2 regions of the Undibacter mobilis genome follow, and region 1 is predicted to be linked to the other one. Evidence: predicted binding sites of a transcription regulator. Region 1 holds the regulator's gene; the other holds the start of a gene.

Evidence for each region. Region 1 encodes LexA, which represses DNA repair genes until DNA is damaged. Its sites were predicted from a motif close to TGTTCNNNNTGTGTTCNG; they were not measured.
Region 2: the regulator LexA is predicted to act here: its motif matches at 4,837-4,854, upstream of DXH78_RS09995 (ribonuclease T2 family protein).

Annotation. Positions count from the first base shown of each region.
Region 1 is NZ_QRGO01000003.1:218,220-227,729, reverse strand. Features, by position in the region: gene gltA (citrate synthase) at 1-780, opposite strand, end outside; gene gltX (glutamate--tRNA ligase) at 988-2,412, opposite strand; gene DXH78_RS18520 (glutamine--tRNA ligase/YqeY domain fusion protein) at 2,551-4,251, shown strand; gene DXH78_RS18515 (ComEC/Rec2 family competence protein) at 4,363-6,630, shown strand; gene lexA (transcriptional repressor LexA) at 6,643-7,356, opposite strand; gene DXH78_RS18505 (molybdopterin molybdotransferase MoeA) at 7,494-8,702, opposite strand; gene moaC (cyclic pyranopterin monophosphate synthase MoaC) at 8,705-9,241, opposite strand; gene trpC (indole-3-glycerol phosphate synthase TrpC) at 9,247-9,510, opposite strand, start outside.
Region 2 is NZ_QRGO01000001.1:2,099,535-2,109,044, forward strand. Features, by position in the region: gene DXH78_RS09970 (extensin-like domain-containing protein) at 1-1,300, shown strand, start outside; gene ubiA (4-hydroxybenzoate octaprenyltransferase) at 1,307-2,227, opposite strand; gene DXH78_RS09980 (hypothetical protein) at 2,224-2,949, opposite strand; gene DXH78_RS09985 (16S rRNA (uracil(1498)-N(3))-methyltransferase) at 3,109-3,885, shown strand; gene DXH78_RS09990 (hypothetical protein) at 4,304-4,774, shown strand; gene DXH78_RS09995 (ribonuclease T2 family protein) at 4,923-5,678, shown strand; gene DXH78_RS10000 (hypothetical protein) at 5,846-6,193, shown strand; gene DXH78_RS10005 (23S rRNA (adenine(2030)-N(6))-methyltransferase RlmJ) at 6,225-7,091, shown strand; gene DXH78_RS10010 (cold-shock protein) at 7,319-7,531, shown strand; gene DXH78_RS10015 (glutathione S-transferase) at 7,678-8,286, shown strand; gene DXH78_RS10020 (outer membrane protein) at 8,369-8,968, opposite strand; gene DXH78_RS10025 (outer membrane protein) at 9,182-9,510, opposite strand, start outside.

The sequences.
Region 1 (9,510 bases):
TGCGATGCAGGCGAATGGATTGGCACCCGAAGAACCCGCCAGACGCACCGTCGAGGTCGAGGCGTTCTGCTCGTGGTCGGCATGCAGGATGAAGATGCGGTCCATGGCGCGTGCCAGCACCGGGTTCGGTTTGAACTCTTCCGCCGGCACCGCAAAGCACATGCGCAGGAAGTTGGTCGAGTAGTCGAGCTCGTTCTTCGGATAAACGAAGGGCTGGCCGACCGAATATTTGTAGGCCATGGCCGCGAGCGTCGGCACCTTGGCGATCATGCGGATCGACGCGATCATGCGCTGCGTCGGGTCCGAGATGTCGGTCGAGTCGTGATAGAAGGCCGACAGCGCGCCGATCGAGCCGGTCATGATCGCCATCGGATGCGCGTCGCGACGGAAGCCCTGGAAGAAGCGGCTCATTTGCTCATGCACCATGGTGTGGCGCGTGACGCGGTAGTCGAAGTCCGCCTTCTGCGCGGCGGTCGGCAGTTCGCCGTACAGCAGCAGATAGCAGGTCTCGAGGAAGTCGCCGTGCTCGGCGAGCTGTTCGATCGGGTAGCCGCGGTACAACAAGACGCCTTCATCGCCGTCGATGTAGGTGATCTTGGACTCGCAGCTCGCGGTCGAGGTGAAGCCGGGGTCGTAGGTGAACATCCCGCTCTGGCCGTAGAGCTTGGAGATGTCGAGCACATCCGGACCGATGGTGCCCTTGTAGATCGGCAGATCGATATTCTTGTTACCGACGGTGATCGAGCCGGTTGCTTGGGTGGCGTCCGTTTTGGCGTCCATGGTCGAGCCCTCGGATTTTGACAGCGGCGAAGCGCTTTATTCTTAAGTCTAAAAGCCGGATGGAGCGGTGCCCGGGGAAGGACGCGTCCGGCTTCATTTCGGTAGCCCATCCGTGTGTGCGCTGCAAGATCGGGCATACGCGGGGGCTGCCCCGCATATGGGCATGAAATCCGTGATCAAAAGATTGACGCGGCGTAAAAAAGGCGGTCAGGCCGCCGCCTGCTCGCGCAGCCGCGCCAGGCTCTCGGTCCGGCCGAGTACGGCGAGCACGTCGAAAATCGGCGGCGATGTGGTCTTGCCAGTCAAGGCAGCGCGCAAGGGCTGCGCCACAGCGCCGAGCTTGACCGCAGCGGTTTCGGCAAAGCTGCGAACCACGGCCTCGATCGCCGGGCCGTTCCATTCGCCGACCGCCTCGAGCGCCGGTACCAGCCGCGCCAGCACGGCCCTGGCCTCCGGCGTGAGCAGCGCTTTGGCCTGCTCGCTGATCGCGAGCGGACGGTCGGCCCACAGGAAGCGCGAGGCCTCGAACAATTCGATCAGCGTCTTGGCGCGCTCTTTCAGACCCGGCATGGCGAGGAGGAGCTTTTCGCGCAGCTCACCGGTCAATTTGCCGGCCAGCGCATCGCCGCCGGCGATGTGAGGCAAAAGTTGTTCCAGCGCCTCGACCAGCTCGGCATCCGGCATCTGGCGGATGTAATGGCCGTTGAGATTGTCGAGCTTGACGAGATCGAGCCGCGCCGGCGCGCGGCCGATGGCCGGCAGGTCGAAGGCCGCGACCATTTCTTCAGTCGTGAAGATTTCCTGGTCGCCATGCGACCAGCCTAGCCGAACCAGATAATTGCGCAGCGCCGCCGGCAGGTAGCCCATCGCGCGGTACGCCTCGACGCCGAGCGCGCCGTGGCGCTTGGAGAGCTTGGCGCCGTCCGGTCCGTGGATCAGCGGGATGTGCGACATGACCGGCACCGACCAGCCGAGCGCCTCGTAAATCTGTTTCTGCCGGGCGGCGTTTGTCAGATGATCGTCGCCGCGGATGATATGAGTGACGCCCATGTCGTGGTCGTCGACCACGACGGCAAGCATGTAGGTCGGGTTGCCGTCCGAGCGCAGTAGCACCAGGTCGTCGAGATTCTCGTTGTCCCAGACGACGCGGCCCTGCACCTGATCCTCGATCACAGTCTCGCCGGTAAGCGGCGCCTTCAGGCGGATCGCGGGCCTGACGCCCGCCGGCGCCTCGGACGGGTCGCGGTCGCGCCACAGGCCGTTGTAGAGCTTGGACTTGCCCTCAGCGCGAGCCTTGTCGCGCATGGCCGTCAACTCTTCGGGCGTCGCATAGCAGCGATAGGCCGTGCCGGCGGCGAGCATCCCGTCAACCACCTCGCGGTGGCGGGCGGCGCGGGAGAACTGGAATACAGGCTCTTCGTCCCAGGTCAGGCCGAGCCAGGTCAGGCCGTCAATGATGGCGGCGATGGCCGCGTCGGTCGAGCGCTCGCGGTCGGTATCCTCGATTCGCAGCAGCATTTTCCCGCCGCAGTGCCGCGCGTAAAGCCAATTGAACAGAGCCGTGCGGGCGCCGCCAATATGGAGGAAGCCGGTCGGGGAGGGCGCGAAACGGGTGATAACGGGGTCGCTCATCGCGCGCCCTCTACCACAGGTATGGGGGCAGGTCTCAAGCCATTTGACATCGAGGTAAGCGCCACGTCATTGGAAGCTCTGGCTGCCGCCCGGTCGGGCGGTCGGCTCAGGTTCGATACGCAGGATTGAAAGACCAGCATGGCGAGCGACGACAAGGTGGCGGCAGGCGAAACCGAGGGCGCGGGACGCGACTTCATTCGCGACATCGTGGCGGGCGATCTTGGCGCCGGCAAGATCGCCGAGGTGGTCACCCGTTTCCCCCCCGAGCCGAACGGCTACCTGCACATCGGCCATGCCAAGTCGATTTGCCTGAATTTCGGCATCGCGCAGGAATTCGGCGGCCGCTGCCACCTGCGTTTCGACGACACCAACCCAGCCAAGGAAGAGCAGGAATATATCGATGCCATCGAGCGCGACGTGCGCTGGCTCGGCTTCGAGTGGGGCAAGCACCTCTATTTCGCCTCCGATTATTTCGACCGGCTCTATGGCTGGGCTGTCGACCTCATCAAGGCCGGCAAGGCCTATGTCGACGACCAGACCCAGGAGGAGATGCGGGCCAATCGCGGTACGCTGACCGAGCCGGGCCGGAACTCGCCGTTTCGCGACCGCCCCGTCGAGGAAAACCTCGACCTGTTCGCGCGCATGAAGGCCGGCGAGTTCCCGAACGGCGCCCGCGTACTGCGCGCCAAGATCGATATGGCCGCCGGCAACATCAACCTGCGAGACCCGGTGCTCTACCGCATCATCCATGCCCATCACCCGCGCACCGGCGATACCTGGAAGATCTATCCGTCTTACGATTTCGCCCACGGCCAGTCGGACGCCATCGAAGGCATCACGCATTCGGTCTGCACGCTGGAATTCGAGGATCACCGCCCGCTCTATGACTGGTTCATCCAGAACCTGTCGGTGCCTTCGACGCCGCATCAGTATGAATTCGCCCGCCTCAACATCACCTATACGCTGCTGTCGAAGCGCATCCTCAACGGTCTGGTGAAGGGCGGCCACGTTTCCGGCTGGGACGATCCGCGCATGCCGACCATCGCCGGCCTGCGCCGCCGCGGCGTGCCGCCGGAAGCGATCCGCGATTTCATCAAGCGCGTCGGCGTGGCGAAAGCCAACAGCACCGTCGATCTTGGCATGTTCGACTTCTCGATCCGCGAAGTGCTCAATCGCGCCGCGCCGCGCCGCATGGCGGTGCTGCGCCCCTTGAAGGTCGTGATCGAAAATTATCCGGAAGGCGAGGGCGAGGAGATCGAGGCCGTCAATCATCCCGACGATGAGACGCAGGGCTCACGCAAACTCAAGTTCACGCGCGAGCTGTACATCGAGCGCGACGATTTCATGGAAGTGCCGGAGAAGAAGTTCTTCCGCATGGCGCCCGGGCGCGAGGTGCGGCTGCGTTATGCCTACTTCGTCACCTGCAAGGAGGTGGTGAAAGACGCGGCCGGCAATGTCACCGAACTGCGCTGCACTTACGATCCGGCGTCCAAGGGCGGCAATTCGCCGGACGGCCGCAAGGTCAAGGCGACCATCCACTGGGTGTCGGCCGAGCATTCGGTGCCGGCAGAGCTTCGGCTCTACAACACGCTCTTCAGCGATCCGGACCCGAGCGCGGACCCCGAGAGCTTCGCCAAGGGGATCAATCCGCAATCGCTTGAGGTCCTGAGCGATGCGCGGGTCGAACCGGCGCTGGCCGGCGCCAAGGGCGGCGACGCCATCCAGTTCGAGCGCCAGGGCTACTTTGTCATCGACCGCGACAGCACGCCCGGCAAACTGGTGTTCAACCGCACCATCGGCCTGCGCGACACCTACGCCAAGGATGTGGCGAAGGGGTAGACGAGTTGCATTTGCCCCGGGGACTGGTCCGTTCACAACCGTTCCTCTAATCTGCAACCCAGAGCTGCGCTAGTCTGATCTCCGGTTGCGGGTAGCGTCGGGGGCGGCGTCGTGGCTCCATCGCCGGAAAATCGGGCGAAAGCGGTTGTGGCAGGCGTCGCCGCGGCGGGCCGTCGGGCAGGTGTCTGGCCCGCCGGACTCGATGCATTCAATGTCCAAGCGGGCAAGCACCTGGCGGCCTGGGTCACCGCCGAGGTGGCGCCGGGCCGCCTGCTGCCATGGCTGCCGGTGGCGTTCGGCTGCGGCATTGCCGTCTATTTCGCCGCCGATCGCGAGCCGATGTGGTGGGCCGCGACGGCGGCGGCCCTTGCCGCGCTGGCGATGACGTTTGCGGCGCGCAAGCATCCGGTTGGATTTCCGCTGGCGCTCGGCGTCGCCGCGCTGGCCGCGGGCTTTGCCATTGCTACGCTCCACAGTGCGCGCATCGCGCATCCCATTCTGCGCAGCGCGACATGGACCGCCGAAGTCTCCGGCTTTGTCGAAGTCCGCGAGGAGCGGGCGCGCAGCGACCGCATCGTCGTCCGCGTCCAGAAATTCGAGGCGCCGCGCATCACCGAAAAACCGGAGCGCGTGCGGGTGTCGGTGCGCAAGAGCACGGCGCCTGCCGTCGGCGCGTTCGTCGCGTTCAAGGCGTATCTGGCGCCGCCGCTCGAGCCGCTGCGGCCCGGCGGCTATGACTTCGCGCGCGATCTGTATTTCCAGCAGATCGGCGCCTCGGGCTATGTGCTCGGCCGCATCCGTAACGAAGCCGCGCCGGTCGCGCGCGGGCTGTGGCTGTCTTATGCAACGTTCTTCGATGCCCTGCGCGACAGCATGGATAATCGCATCCGCGCCATCCTGCCTGGCGATCGCGGCTCGATCGCCTCGGCGCTGATCACCGGCACACGCGACGCGATTTCACAGCCGGTCAACGACGCCATGTATGTCTCGAGCCTGGCGCATGTGCTGTCGATCTCCGGCTATCACATGGCGGTTGTTGCCGGCATGGTGTTCTTCACCATTCGCGCCGTGCTGGCGATCTTTCCAGCGCTGGCGCTGCGTCGTCCGATCAAGAAATGGGCAGCCTTGGGCGCGCTCGGCGCGGCGACGTTCTATCTGATGCTGTCCGGCGCCGAGGTAGCGACGCAGCGCTCCTACATCATGGTCGCCATCGTGCTCGTCGGCGTGATGGCCGATCGCCCGGCAATCACCTTCCGCACCCTGACCGTCGCCGCGCTGGTTGTCATGGCACTGACGCCGCAAGCGGTGGTGCATCCGAGCTTCCAGATGTCGTTCGCTGCGACCTTGGCGCTGGTCGCCGGCTATCAGATCTCGCTGCGCTGGCAGGCCGGCGCGGAGAGCCCGCTCGCCGCCCGCATCGCCCTGTGGGGTGGGCGCGAAATTGCCGCGCTGATCCTGGCCTCGCTGGTCGCGGGCCTCGCCACCACGCCGTTCGCCGCCTATCACTTTCATCGTATCGCGCCTTACGGCGTCATCGCCAATTTGCTGGCCATGCCGGTGGTCTCGGTGCTCGTCATGCCGATGGGCGTTGCCGGCGCGCTCACAATGCCTTTCGGCTTCGATGCCGTGTTCTGGAAGCTGATGGGGCTCGGGCTCGACTGGATGATCGCGGTGGCGCTGTGGGTGACGCAATTGCCCGGCGCAGTCGGCCCGATGCCGGCTTTCGGTATCGCGCCGCTGCTCTTGGTGACCCTGGGGCTGCTGCTGCTGTGCCTGCTGCGCTCGCCATTGCGCTGGAGCGGCGCTGCTTGCGTAGCGCTGTCAGCGATTTGGGCGCTGGCGACGCCGCAGCCCGATGTGTTGATGGCAAGCGACGGACAGACCGCGGCAGTCCGGGGCGCGGCCGGGCGATGGGTTATTCTGCAGCGGGGGCGCGACGGCTTCGCGATCAAGGAATGGCTGGCGGCCGATGGTGATATGCGCAGCGCCGACCATGCCAGCCTCAAAGACGGCGTCCGCTGCGATGCCATGGGCTGCACCGCGATACTGCGTGACGGCCGCGTGGTCGCGTTCGCCGCGTCGGTGGACGCCTTTGCCGAGGACTGCGCACGCGCCGCTGTCGTTCTGTCGTCGCGCACGGCGCCGGGCCAATGCGACGCGCGGCTCATCGATCGGGCGGCGTGGCGGCGCCACGGCGCAGCCGCGCTTTACCGCAACGGGGACGGCTTCGATATCGAGGTAGCGCGGCCGCCGACGCAAGACCGGCCCTGGGCGAGGGCGCGCACGGTGCTGGCGGCCGGCGAAGCCGGATCAACCGGTGCGCGCCGCCCGCAACGGGATGCGACGCCGCCGACGGAGGACCTGGAAGCGGGGGATTAGCGGGGCTGACGGTCAGTACCGCCGGAACATCGCCACCAGCTTGCCCTGGATGCGCACGCGGTTGGGCGGCAGGATACGCACCTCATAAGCGGCATTGGCCGGCTCGAGCGCGATGGAAGCGCCGCGGCGGCGGAAGCGCTTCAGCGTGGCCTCCTCGTCGTCAATCAGCGCCACCACGATATCGCCGGTGTCGGCACCCTCGGAGCGTCGGATGAGGGCGATGTCGCCGTCGAGAATGCCGGCGTCGATCATCGAGTCGCCGCGCACTTCCAGCGCGAAATGCTCGCCGTTCGAGAGCAGCTCGGGCGGCATGTTGATGACATGGCTGCGCTGCTGGATCGCCTCGATCGGCGTACCGGCGGCGATGCGGCCCATGACCGGCACCGAAATCGGCCGTGTCGCATCGTCTTCGGTGACGACAGGCCGGGCCTTGCCGAGATTGCCCTCAATGACACTGGGGTTGAAGCCACGGGCGCGGCCATTGCCGCCGCCGCCAAGGCCGTGCTGGACCGAATCCGGCAGCTTGATCACCTCGATGGCGCGGGCGCGGTTGGCGAGGCGGCGGATGAAGCCACGCTCTTCCAGAGCGGTGATCAGACGGTGAATGCCCGATTTCGAGCGCAGGTCCAGCGCATCCTTCATTTCATCGAAGGAGGGCGGTACGCCGGTTTCGGTCAACCGTTCGTGGATGAACCGCAGGAGTTCGAATTGTTTGCGCGTTAGCATCGCTTGTGGGCCTCCGGTCGCGGCGACTCCGCGGCCTGATTGGCGCGGAATCATCCGAAACAAAGCATGAACGGACACTATCTGTTCGATATGTGTTCCGCAACCACTTAATTTGACGTGAACAAGTCGAGAGGCCGCTAAAACCCGAACTTAAGGATGCGGCAGCGGCTGCCGGCCCCGGCCGCGGGGGCGTGCGGCTCACGAATCAACAGGCAGTCCGCCTGCGATAACGGGGCCATCAGGGAACTGTCCTGATTGGCGACCGGCGTGGCGATCAGTCCGTCCGGGCCCATCGCCAGCGTAGCGCGCAGGTAGTCGGCACGCTCGTCATTGGCAGGCAGATCGCGGCCGAGAAGGGCCGGTTCGGACTGGGGGACGACATCGGAGCGGCCCGACAGCGTGCGCAGCAGCGGCAGCAGAAACAGGAAAGCACAGACGTAAGACGATACCGGATTGCCCGGCACGCCGAGCACATGCATCGGACCGAGCCGCCCGTGCATCATCGGCCGGCCCGGTCGCAGGGCGACGCGCCAGAACGACAGATCGAGCCCTTCGGCGGCCAGCGCCTTCTGCACCAGATCGTGGTCGCCGACCGAGGCGCCGCCGCTGGTGAGCAGCACGTCGGCTTTGGCGTCGCGGGCGCGACGAATGCGGACACCGATATCGTCCAGCGTATCGCGGGCAACGCCGAGATCGATTACGTCGCCACCCGCCGAGCGGACCAGCGCCGACAAGGCAAAGCCGTTGGAATAGACGATCTGGCCGGGGCCGGGCTCGCCGCCAGGCAGGATCAGTTCGTCGCCGGTGCCGAGCACAGCGATTACGGGCCGGCGATGGACCCGCAGCCGCGGGTGGTTCATCGCGGCCGCCAGCATAACGTCACGGTCGGTCAGCAACCGCCCTTTGGCGAGCAGCACGGCGCCTTGTTTGAAATCGATGCCGGCGTAGCGGACGTTGCGGCCTTTGGAGGTGGCTTTCTCGACCGTGACCTTATCGCCGTCGCGGCGGGTGAGCTCCTGGATGACGACGGTGTCGGCGCCATCCGGCAGCACGCCGCCGGTGAAGATGCGCGCCGCTTCGCCTTGGCCGATGCGGCCAGAGAAGGGATGGCCGGCGGCGACCTCGCCAATCACCTTGAGCGGTGTCGGCGCGTTGGCGATGTCGTCGGCGCGCACGGCGTAACCATCCATGGCCGAAACATTGGCGGGCGGCTGTGTACGCAAGGCGGTCAGGTCTTCGGCGAGAACGCGGCCCGGCGCATCGCTCAACGGAACGTCTTCGGTGCCCAGTGCCGCGGTGTCGGCCAGCACCCGCGCCAACGCTTCGGCGACCGGCATCAGGGCCATTGTTACGCTTCCGCCTTGTACGGTCCCGACTTGCCGCCGGTCTTTTCGAGCAGGCGGATGCCCTCAATGCGCATCGACTTCTCGATGGCTTTGGCCATGTCGTAGATGGTGAGGCAGGCGATCGAGACCGCGGTCAGCGCCTCCATCTCGACGCCGGTCTTGCCGGTGACCTTGACGGTCGCCTGTACCAGGAAGCCCGGAAAGCTGTGCTCCGGAAAGATATCGACCGCCACCTTGGTAATCGGCAGCGGATGACACAGCGGGATCAGGCCGTGCGTGTGTTTGGCTGCCATGATGCCAGCGAGCCTTGCCGCGCCGAGTACATCGCCCTTCATGGCGTTGCCGGCGATGACAGCGTCCAGCGTTTCCTTGCGCATGATGACGCGGCCCTCGGCGCGCGCGACGCGCTCGGTCGGCGCCTTGGCCGAAACGTCGACCATGTTGGCCTTGCCGGTCTGGTCGATGTGGCTGAGCTTCGCGCCCGATATCGGCTTCGTCTTTGGCTTCACGGCCTTCGCCTTCGGTTTGGCTTTGGCCATTGTCGTTACTCCGCGGCCGCGTGGCTGGGTCTGGCGAGCAAAGTGCGAGTCGCGGCAGCGACGTCGGCCTGCCGCATCAGGCTCTCGCCAATGAGGAAGGTCGAAATGCCGACCGCCTCCAACCGGGCGAGGTCGGCCGGCGTGAAAATCCCGCTTTCGCCGACGATGAGGCGATCCTTGGGCACGAGCGGCGCAAGGCGCTCGCTGACCGTGAGCGAGGTCTCGAAGGTGCGGAGGTCCCGGTTGTTGATACCGATCATCCGGGATTT
Region 2 (9,510 bases), on a different contig from region 1:
GGAGCCGATCGAAGGGCCGGGCGTCTGCGGCGCCAACTTCCCACTGAAGGTTCTGGCGCTCGGTGAGAGCAGCCAGAGTTACGGCTACGCCGAAGCCCCACCGCGACCGCCGGGTCGTGTCGGCGCCTCCATGCCGGACTGGCCGGCCGAGCGGGCGCGCCCTGTTCAGCAAGGACCGGCGAATTATGCGCCGCCGGCCGACAACGGTCAGATGCGCTGGATGCAGGGGCCGCCGCCGGCCAATGCGCAACCGGCCGCGCCACAATACAATGCACCTCAGGTCAGCGCGCCGCCGACCTATCAACCGCCGACCTATCAGCCGCCGCGCGCCGCCGAGCCGCGTTCTGCGCCGGTCGGCGCCGGGCCGATGTCGATCTACCCGCCCGGCGTGAATGCGCCGCCGCCCGACGACATCCCCGACGATGCCATCGTGCCGAACAGCCGCCGTCAGGCGCAGCCTGCCTACAATGAACCGCCGCCACGGCAGGCGAGCTACACACCGCCGCCGCTCGGGCCATCTCGCGACTCGCGTTTCGACGCGCCGATCCGCACCGGCGCCATTGCCCCGGCGACGCTGACGCCGACCGCAACATTGTCGTGCCCGATCGTCTCGGCGCTCGATCGCTGGGTGGCGGGCGGCGTGCAGCCGGCCGCCTTGCGCTGGTTCGGCTCGCCGGTTGCGGAGATCAAGCAGATCTCGGCCTATTCGTGCCGGCAGATGAATGGTGCCGGCGGCAGCGGCATTTCCGAACATGCCTTCGGCAATGCGCTCGATATCGCCGGCTTCACGCTCGCCGACGGCCGCAAGATCTCGGTGCAGAAAGGCTGGCGCGGCACACCGGAAGAGCAGGGCTTCCTGCACGACGTTCAACTCGCCGCCTGCGACACCTTCAGCACGGTGCTGGCGCCCGGCTACAATGCCGCGCATTACAACCACATCCACGTTGACCTGATGCGGCGCAAGAGCGGCCGCCGGCCATGCCGCCCCGATGCGATCCCCGGGGAAGTCGTCGCGGCCAAGGCGCGCGCAGTTTACGCCGCGAAGAATGGCAACAAGGAATACACGGGCTCGATCGGCAGCACCGACAAGGACAAGCTCAAGAAAATCCTGGATGCGATCCCCGGCGCCGACGGCCTCGATGATGAGGATGCTGACGATATGGTGACCGGCTCGATCGGCGGTGGACCGGACATTTCCACGGGCGCCGAGGACGCCACTCCGGCGCCGCGGGGGCGCGGCTGGCCGATCGTCGTGCCGCAGCGGGCATCGAACGCGGGGCGCAGCCCGGCGGATTTTTAAGCCTGCTCAGACCGCCGCGTCGATCAGCATGGCTGCGAACAGAAGAAGGCCGGCGTCGCGGTTGGAGCGGAACAGTGTCAGGCACAGCGCCGGGTCGTCGATATCGATGCGGCGAACTTGCCAGCCGAGATGAACGGCGAAGCCGGCGAGGCCAAGCAGCGTGATCCAGCTGGCGCCGGCCATGACGCATGCGATGCCGATCAGCACCACCGCCGCGGAATAAAACAGCGTCAGCGCCTGTTTGGTGTTCTGCCCGAACAACAGGGCGGTCGACTTGATGCCGATCATCATGTCGTCTTCGCGGTCCTGATGCGCGTAGATGGTGTCGTAGGCGATCACCCAGCAGATGGCGCCGGCGTAGAGAATGACCGGGGCCCAATCGAGCCGGCCGAAAGCCGCGGGCCAGCCCATCAGTGCGCCCCATGAGAAGGCGAGACCGAGAAAGATCTGCGGCCAATAGGTGACTCGCTTCATGAAGGGATAGATCGCGACCACGAGCAGCGAGGCGAGTCCGGTCATGACCGTGTAGCGGTTGAACTGCAGCAGCACGACGAGGCCGATGAGGGCCTGCGCGACCAGAAAAATGGCGGCTTGCTTGGCGGTCACCTGACCCGACGGGATCGGACGCGAGCGCGTCCGCTCAACCTTCGCGTCGAGATCGCGATCGACCAGGTCGTTCCAGGTGCAGCCGGCGCCGCGCATCGCGAAAGCGCCGACAAAGAACAGCACGATGTGCGTGAGGCTCGGCAGCCGATCCATGGTCAGGCCGGTGAGACCGACCGACCACCAGCATGGCATGAGGAGCAGCCACGACCCGATCGGCCGGTCGAGGCGGGCGAGCCGCAGGTAAGGACGGAACTGTCCCGGCGCGTAGAGATCGACCCAGTTGCCGGTTGAGTCGGCAACGCGTCCGCCGGTCTCGCTCATCGCGCGAGCGGCGAGCCGCTGAGCGTGTCGAAGGTGCCGCCGCGGCCGGTTTTGATGTTGCCGGAATCCGGCACCGGTGCGCTGAGCGCGTCGCTCAAGGTCGGGCCGGCCGGCTTCGGCGGCGCAGCGGCGACCTCGCAGACGCGGGTGCGGATTTCGGTGGCCTGGGCCTGGCTCTTGGTCAAATTGTCGAGCAGGTCCTTCGGCATGCCGCACGAGGCGGTGTTCGCAGCCACGTATTTGAGAAGCTTGCCCTGGGACGCGGTGTATTCGTTGAACAGCCGGCAGGCGACCGCGGGCGGCACGCGCTTCTTGCCCGCCTGCTCGATGGCGCTGCGCTTCTTGCCCGTGTCCTGGCTGAGTTTGGCGAATTCCTTGAAGCAGGGTGGCTCCTGCTGCTGTTGCTGCATACCCATGGGCGCGCCAAAGCCGGCCGATGGCGGCACGAAGCTCTGTTGTGCCGGGGCCTGCGGTGCCTGTCCTTGCGAAGGTTGCGGGGCCGGCCATGCGCTCGCAGGCGCAGATTGCGTATTGGGAGCCGGCCAGGCACCGGCCGGAGCCTGCTGCGCTTCGGCCTGGGGCTGGGCTGCGGGCCAGGCGCCTGCGGGCGCCGGCTGCTGGGCCTGCGGCGGGGCCGGCCAGGCACTCTGGGCCAGAGCCGGCGCGCCGACGGGAAGCGTGGCAAGGCAGGCAGCAATGGCGAGAGCCCGGCAGCGGCTCATAACTTAATCCTTTCGAGGCGCCGCCGGATTAGGCGGCGGGCTGTTGGCAAGCTTATAACAACTCGCCGAATGCGTCGGGAAGGCGGCATTTTGCGTTAAATCGCCGCCCCGTGATCCGTCCTCCGGCACGTCCGAAATCGAGCCAAAGCCAGTCTGTTCATGCCGCAATACGATTTCCGCACCCCCCGCGTCTATCTCGATACCGCGCTGGCCGCCGGCGCCGAAATTCCACTCGACCGCGATCAGGCGAATCATCTCGGCAATGTGCTGCGGCTCGCCGCCGGGGACGCCGTGCTTTTGTTCAACGGCCGTGACGGCGAATGGGGGGCCGAGCTTACCGGGGCCGGCAAGCGTCTTGCCGTCAGGATAGATCGGCAAATGCGGCCGCAGCCGGAGGCCCCCGATCTCGAGTTCCTGTTCGCGCCGCTCAAGCACGCCCGGCTCGACTACACGGTGCAGAAGGCGGTGGAACTCGGCGTCTCGCGGCTCAGGCCCGTACTGACCCAGCATACCCAGGTGACGCGGATCAATCTCGAGCGCATGCGCGCCAATGTCGTCGAGGCCGCGCAGCAATGCGGTGTGCTCAATCTTGCCGAGGTCGCCGAACCGATCCAGCTCAAGACTGTCGCGTTGCACGATCCCGACAGGCTGCTGATTTTCTGCGACGAGGATGCCGAGGTCGCGGACCCAGTGAAGGCATTGCGCCGTGCCCGACCGCTGCCGAGCGCGCTGGTGCCGGACGAAGCGCTGGCGCCGATGCCGATGGCAGTGCTGATCGGGCCCGAAGGCGGATTTTCCGAAGACGAACGCGCGTTGCTGATGCAGCGGCCGAATATCGTGCGCCTGTCGCTCGGCCCGTTGATCCTGCGCGCCGACACAGCTGCGGTCGCGGCGCTGACATTGGCGCAGGCGGTGCTTGGCAACTGGAGATCGTGATGAGAGGGCAGTTTTATTAAACTGCCGGCGTGGCTGCCGACGCTTTTCGCCGGCAGCCAACGCCGCAACAAACGCTTTTGAACGCAACGCATACAACGCAACGAACGCACGAACATACGCACACAACGCAACGCCGAGGACAAAACGCTTCGGCCGACGGATGTGCCCGTCACAATCACGACGAATCCAACAACACGACTCGATTCGAGCGCGGCGCATCATGCGGCGATGCAAGCCCGTTCACGAGTCCGGGGCGCCGCGAATCTGTGGTCAACTCGCATTGACGGCGGCGAATCTGTGAATCGAAGGCCGCTGCGCCCGTGGACGTGGCGCGCGATATCGGCGCGGTGTGGTTTTTGCGTCCTTCCGATGGGCTGGCCGCTGGGCTAGAATGACGCCGTCAGCGGGAGTTCGGTTCATGGTTCGCCAGATGTTTCGTATCGTCAGTTTGGCCTCGGTCGCCAGCGCGGTGGTCCTGATGGCTTGGGCCGCCCAGTCCGGTTCGGCCCGTGCGGCCGGCTGGATCGAAAAGGGCATCTATCTGTCCGGCCCGAACTATGACGGCGACCTGCCGTCTTGCGAGGCGGCGCTCGGCGAGATCACCAGCCGGTTCGAAAGCACGCAGGCGCGGTTCTGGAACTCGAATGTCCAAATTCTTGGCTACGAGAGGGTCCGCGAGGTTGCTTACAGCCCGTGGGCGAAGGGCACCGTGCCGCGCCGTTTCTGCTCGGCGGTGGCCGATGTCTCCACCGGCCGCAAGCACGTGGTGAATTACTACATCACCGAAGACGGCGGCATGATCGGCGCCACCTGGGGCGTGACCTATTGCGTCGTCGGTTTCGACAGCAACATGGTCTACAGCCCAGCCTGCAAGATGGCGCGGCCCTGAGCTGTTGCCCTTCCTGCCATTTCAATCTGAGCACCAGCCGACGTCGCCGGGATGCGCAGATTTGTTCTTGATATGTTCCTGTAATTGGTCTAAGTTCCGGGAAACCTTGTTTTAGGTCAATTCCGGCTTTGTTCTGTTGGGGGCGTTAATGGCGTGGTCGGATCCGGCCGGGAATGCGGTGTGGCGTCTTCCTGCCCTGCGATGGCTGGCCAAGTCTGCCCGCGCCGGTGCCGTGACCTGCTGCTTTGTTTTTCTGTTTGCCGTCGTGGCTTTTGCCCAGGACGCCCGGGCACAGCAGGACCGCCGGCAAAATGCGCCGGGCCGGTTCGATTTCTATGTGTTGTCGCTGTCGTGGTCGCCGTCTTACTGCGAGGCATCGGCAGAGCGTGGCGCCTCGCGCAATGCCGACGTTCAGTGCGGCGGCCGGCCTTTCGCCTTCGTCGTCCATGGCCTTTGGCCGCAATATGATCGGGGCTTTCCGGAATACTGCAAGGTGCCGGCACCGCGGCTCAACCGCGCCATCGTCGGTGCCATGCTCGATCTGATGCCGAGCCCGCGTCTTGTCTATCACGAGTGGGACAAGCACGGCACATGCTCGGGCCTGTCGTCGAACGCCTATTTCGAGAACGTGCGCAAAGCGCGCGCGGCGGTGAAGATCCCCGACATCTATCTCGATCACGACAAGCCCGTCATGGTGTCGCCGGGCGACGTGGCCGCGGCTTTCGTCCAGGCCAATCCGGGCCTGACACAGGAGCAGATCGCCGTCACCTGCGACAGCAAGCGCCTGAGCGAAGTGCGCATCTGCATGTCGAAGGATTTTGCCTTCCACACCTGTCCCGAAACGGCGCGCCGCTCGTGCCGGCGTGACAAGGTTGCCATGCCGGCGATCCGTGGTGGCCGATAACGCCTGTTTATTCGCGGCGATGACTCTGCGATCCCATTAAGCGCGCGCTAACGCTCGCATTGCACGCTCGCGGAAAACACCTGCGTTCGCGACACATCCGGCTTTACTCCGGTGCTCTGTTAGCGCGATCTTTCGCGCGTCTTGAAGCCTGTGTGCCGGAAATCGCCATGGACCGCGTGAAGGATTACATCCGTTTCGTCGTCTGGTTCGTCGGCCTCAGCTACGTCGCGTTGTGGCCGGCAGCCGGATCGGATTTGGCGCCGCTGTCGCCCGGCCTGCATCTGATCGGAATGCTGGCGGCCTTCTGGGTGTTGGCGCGGCTGTGCCTTCTGTTGTGCGGCCGTGTAGCGGGAAAGCTGCTGCCAAAGGCGGCATGGGCGTCCCTGTCGCCGCGGCGTCTGCGCGCGGCGCTGGGGCGTGTGTTGATGCGGCTGACCCTCCGCCGGATCGAGCCGCCGCCGCCGCATTATGTTCACCCCCGCCGCGAATTCGGACTGCGCGGCGAGCCGCGTTGAAGCGTTGATCGTTTTGTCCTAAGCGGCAGTCATGAACTATCGCCACGCCTTTCATGCCGGCAATTTCGCCGACGTGTTCAAGCACGTCGTGCTGTGCCGCATCCTTCATTACCTGTGCGAGAAGCCGGCGGCGTTCCGCGTCATCGACACCCATGCCGGCGCCGGTCTCTATGACCTGACAAGCAGCGAGGCGCGCCGCGGCGGCGAGTGGCCGGGGGGCATCGGCCGGCTGATGGCGGCGGCCGAAAGCGGCGATATTCCGGCCGACGCCGCCACGTTGCTTAAGCCCTATTTCGATGTCCTTGGCGCCCTCAACGAGCGCGGCCAGCTCAAGATCTACCCCGGTTCCCCTGCGGTGACGCGCGCCTTCCTGCGCCCGCAGGACAAGCTGATTGCTTGCGAGATCGAGCCGGATGCGGTCCGTGCCCTGGCGCGAAACCTGGACAATGACGGTCGTATCAAGTCGATCGCCATCGACGGCTGGACCGCGCTGTCGGCTTATGTGCCGCCGCCGGAGCGACGCGGTCTGGTGCTGGTCGATCCGCCGTTCGAGGAGGAGGCTGATTTCCATCGTCTGTCGCACCTGCTCGGTGTGGCGCATCGCAAATGGGCGACCGGCATCTACGCGCTCTGGTATCCGATTAAGGGCCGGGGCGAAGCGGACGAACTGGCCAAGCGCGTTCGCAAGCTGGGGATTTCCAAGGTGCTGCGCGCCGAGCACCTGGTATCGCCCGTTCGCGACCAGACCCGGCTCAACGGGTCGGGGTTTATTCTGGTGAACCCGCCCTGGACGCTGGAGCGCGAGCTCGAGGTCTTGCTACCGCTGCTGGCGCAAGTGCTTGCGCGTGAAACCAATAGTGGCGGCTACCGGCTCGATTGGCTGGCCGGAGAGAACTAATTTCTACCGCGCCGCGTCACGCTGCGACTTAAGCAGCACAAATGGCCCCTTTTCCCGCGCCCGCACTTGGTGTGTAGTCCGTGAACTGGCAATGGCGTTCTGCCTCTCGTGTGGGGGCCGGCGGAATCACTGAGGCCCTTGAAGAGGCCGATGCTTTCCCCGTTCTTTGGAAGCCGTGTCATTCGCCGTGCGTGGGGCCGGCGATTGCGTGGGGAGGATCGACTGAAATGGCGCAAACTGGCGTGGTGAAGTTTTTCAACACCGAACGGGGCTATGGCTTTATCAAACCGGACGACGGCGCACGCGATGTGTTTGTTCACATCACCGCCGTTGAGCAGGCCGGCCTGAAGACCTTGAACGAAGGACAGAAGATCTCGTTCGACGTCGAGCCCGACAAGAAGGGCAAAGGGCCGAAGGCCGTCAATCTGGTCGTTAGCTAACACCGTTTCACGACGCGCTTGCGACAGCGGCGCGTCCGTGTGCAAAAGCTTGGGGAGCGCGCGTCATCGGCGCGCGCCAACCCTGAGCTTTTGTCGTCACCGGCGCGGAAACCGACAAGCACCCGCGCGAGCCATGGAATTCGCCAATGATGATTTTGCGTCATAGCCCTGCATCGCCGTTCGTCCGCAAGGTGAAGATCGCCGCCGACGTGCTCGGCCTCGCCGACCAGATCAAGCTTGAGGATACCGATACTATTGCCCCGGAATCTGGCTTCCTTGACCAGAACGCGCTTGGCAAGATTCCGACGCTGATCCTCGAGGACGGCTCGACCTTGTTCGACTCGCGGGTGATCGTTGAATATCTCGATCACCTTGCCGGCGGCGGACGTATTTTACCGAAGGAGCCGAAAGCGCGCTTCGCCGCGCTGCGCCTGCAGGCCTTGTGCGACGGCATTCTCGAAGCCACGCTGCTCATTGTCTATGAAGGCCGCTTCCGGACTCCGGAGATGCGGTTTCAGGCCTGGCTCGATCGTCAGCAGAGCAAGACCGATCGGGCCCTGGCCGTGCTCGAAGCAGCGCCGCCGGCGCTGACCGAAACTCCGGACGTCGGACAGATCGCGCTTGCCTGTGCGCTCGGCTATCTCGACCTGCGTCTCGCCGGTGCCTGGCGCAAGAATCATCCGAAGCTGGTGACCTGGCTCGACCAGTTTGCTGCGCGCGTGCCGGCCTTCGCCAGGACCAAGGCACCAACCTGACGTGAAATCAGGCCCAACAAAAAAGCCCCGGCGCGAGGCGCCGGGGCTTTGAGTCTGCTCAGTCAGCCAGCCTTCTCTTGCCTCAGAAGCGATAGTTGAGGCCCGCGCGGATGATGTTGGTGTGATAGTTCGAGCCAACACCCGCGAGCGTCGGTCCATCGCCGAGATCGACATAGAGATATTCGAGCTTTGCGGTCAGCGGACCCGAAATTGCGGCTTCGACGCCGCCGCCCAGCGTCCAGCCAGTCTTGGTATCGCTGACCATACCGACGCCAGCAACCGCGTTGCTGATGTCGCCGAACGCCACGCCGCCCGTCACGTAAGGCATGATAGTGCCACTGGCGCCCATCGCGTAGCCAACGCGGCCGCGTACGGTACCGAGCCAGTTGTTGCGAACGGCGGCGCTGCTGTGGCTCAGCCAGTTCATGTCGCCTTCGAGACCGAACACCCACGGGCCGCTCTGCAGATTGTAGCCGAGCGTGCCGCCGACGATTCCGGTGTCGGAGCCCGAACCGAACGAGCCGCCGCCGCTGAGACCGACATAGGGGCCAGTCCAGTTATACAGTGCCGGCGCAACATAGGCCGGCGCCTTCGTCGGCATGGGCCGCTGCATGTCTGCAGCCTGCGCCGATACGGCGCCCAAAGCCAAGACACTCGCTGTGGCGAGAAGAATGTTTTTCATGACGCACCTCATCGCGCTTCGAATGGAACTCATTCGGACGGACGCGAGCGCGCCGTCCCCCGATGGCGAGAAAACGCGCAATGGGTTGTTGCGTTCCGCGATTCGTGTAGGCGAAGTGAGTTTGTAATGTGGAACTTTGGGGGCGTTGCATTCGGGCAACAAAAAACCCCGGACCGAAGTCCGGGGTTTTTCTTCGTTTCTTTGGTTTGACGCTTAGAAGCGGTAGTTCAGGCCGCCGCGCACGACATTGGTGCGGAAGTCGGTCGACGAACCGGCCGGCGCATTGGCGTCCTTGAGGTCGACGTAGAGATATTCGACCTTGGCCGTCCACGGGCCGGCGATCGCGGCTTCGACGCCGCCGCCGAGCGTCCAGCCTGCCTTGGTCGACGACGCCGAACCGAGACCGGTCGCCGAAGTCTTCACGTCGCCGACAGCGAGACCGCCGGTGATATAGGGCAGGTAACGATCGAAGGCGTAGCCGATGCGGCCGCGCGCGGTGCCGAGCCAGTTGTTCTTGGCTTCGCAGCTCACGCCGACGGCGC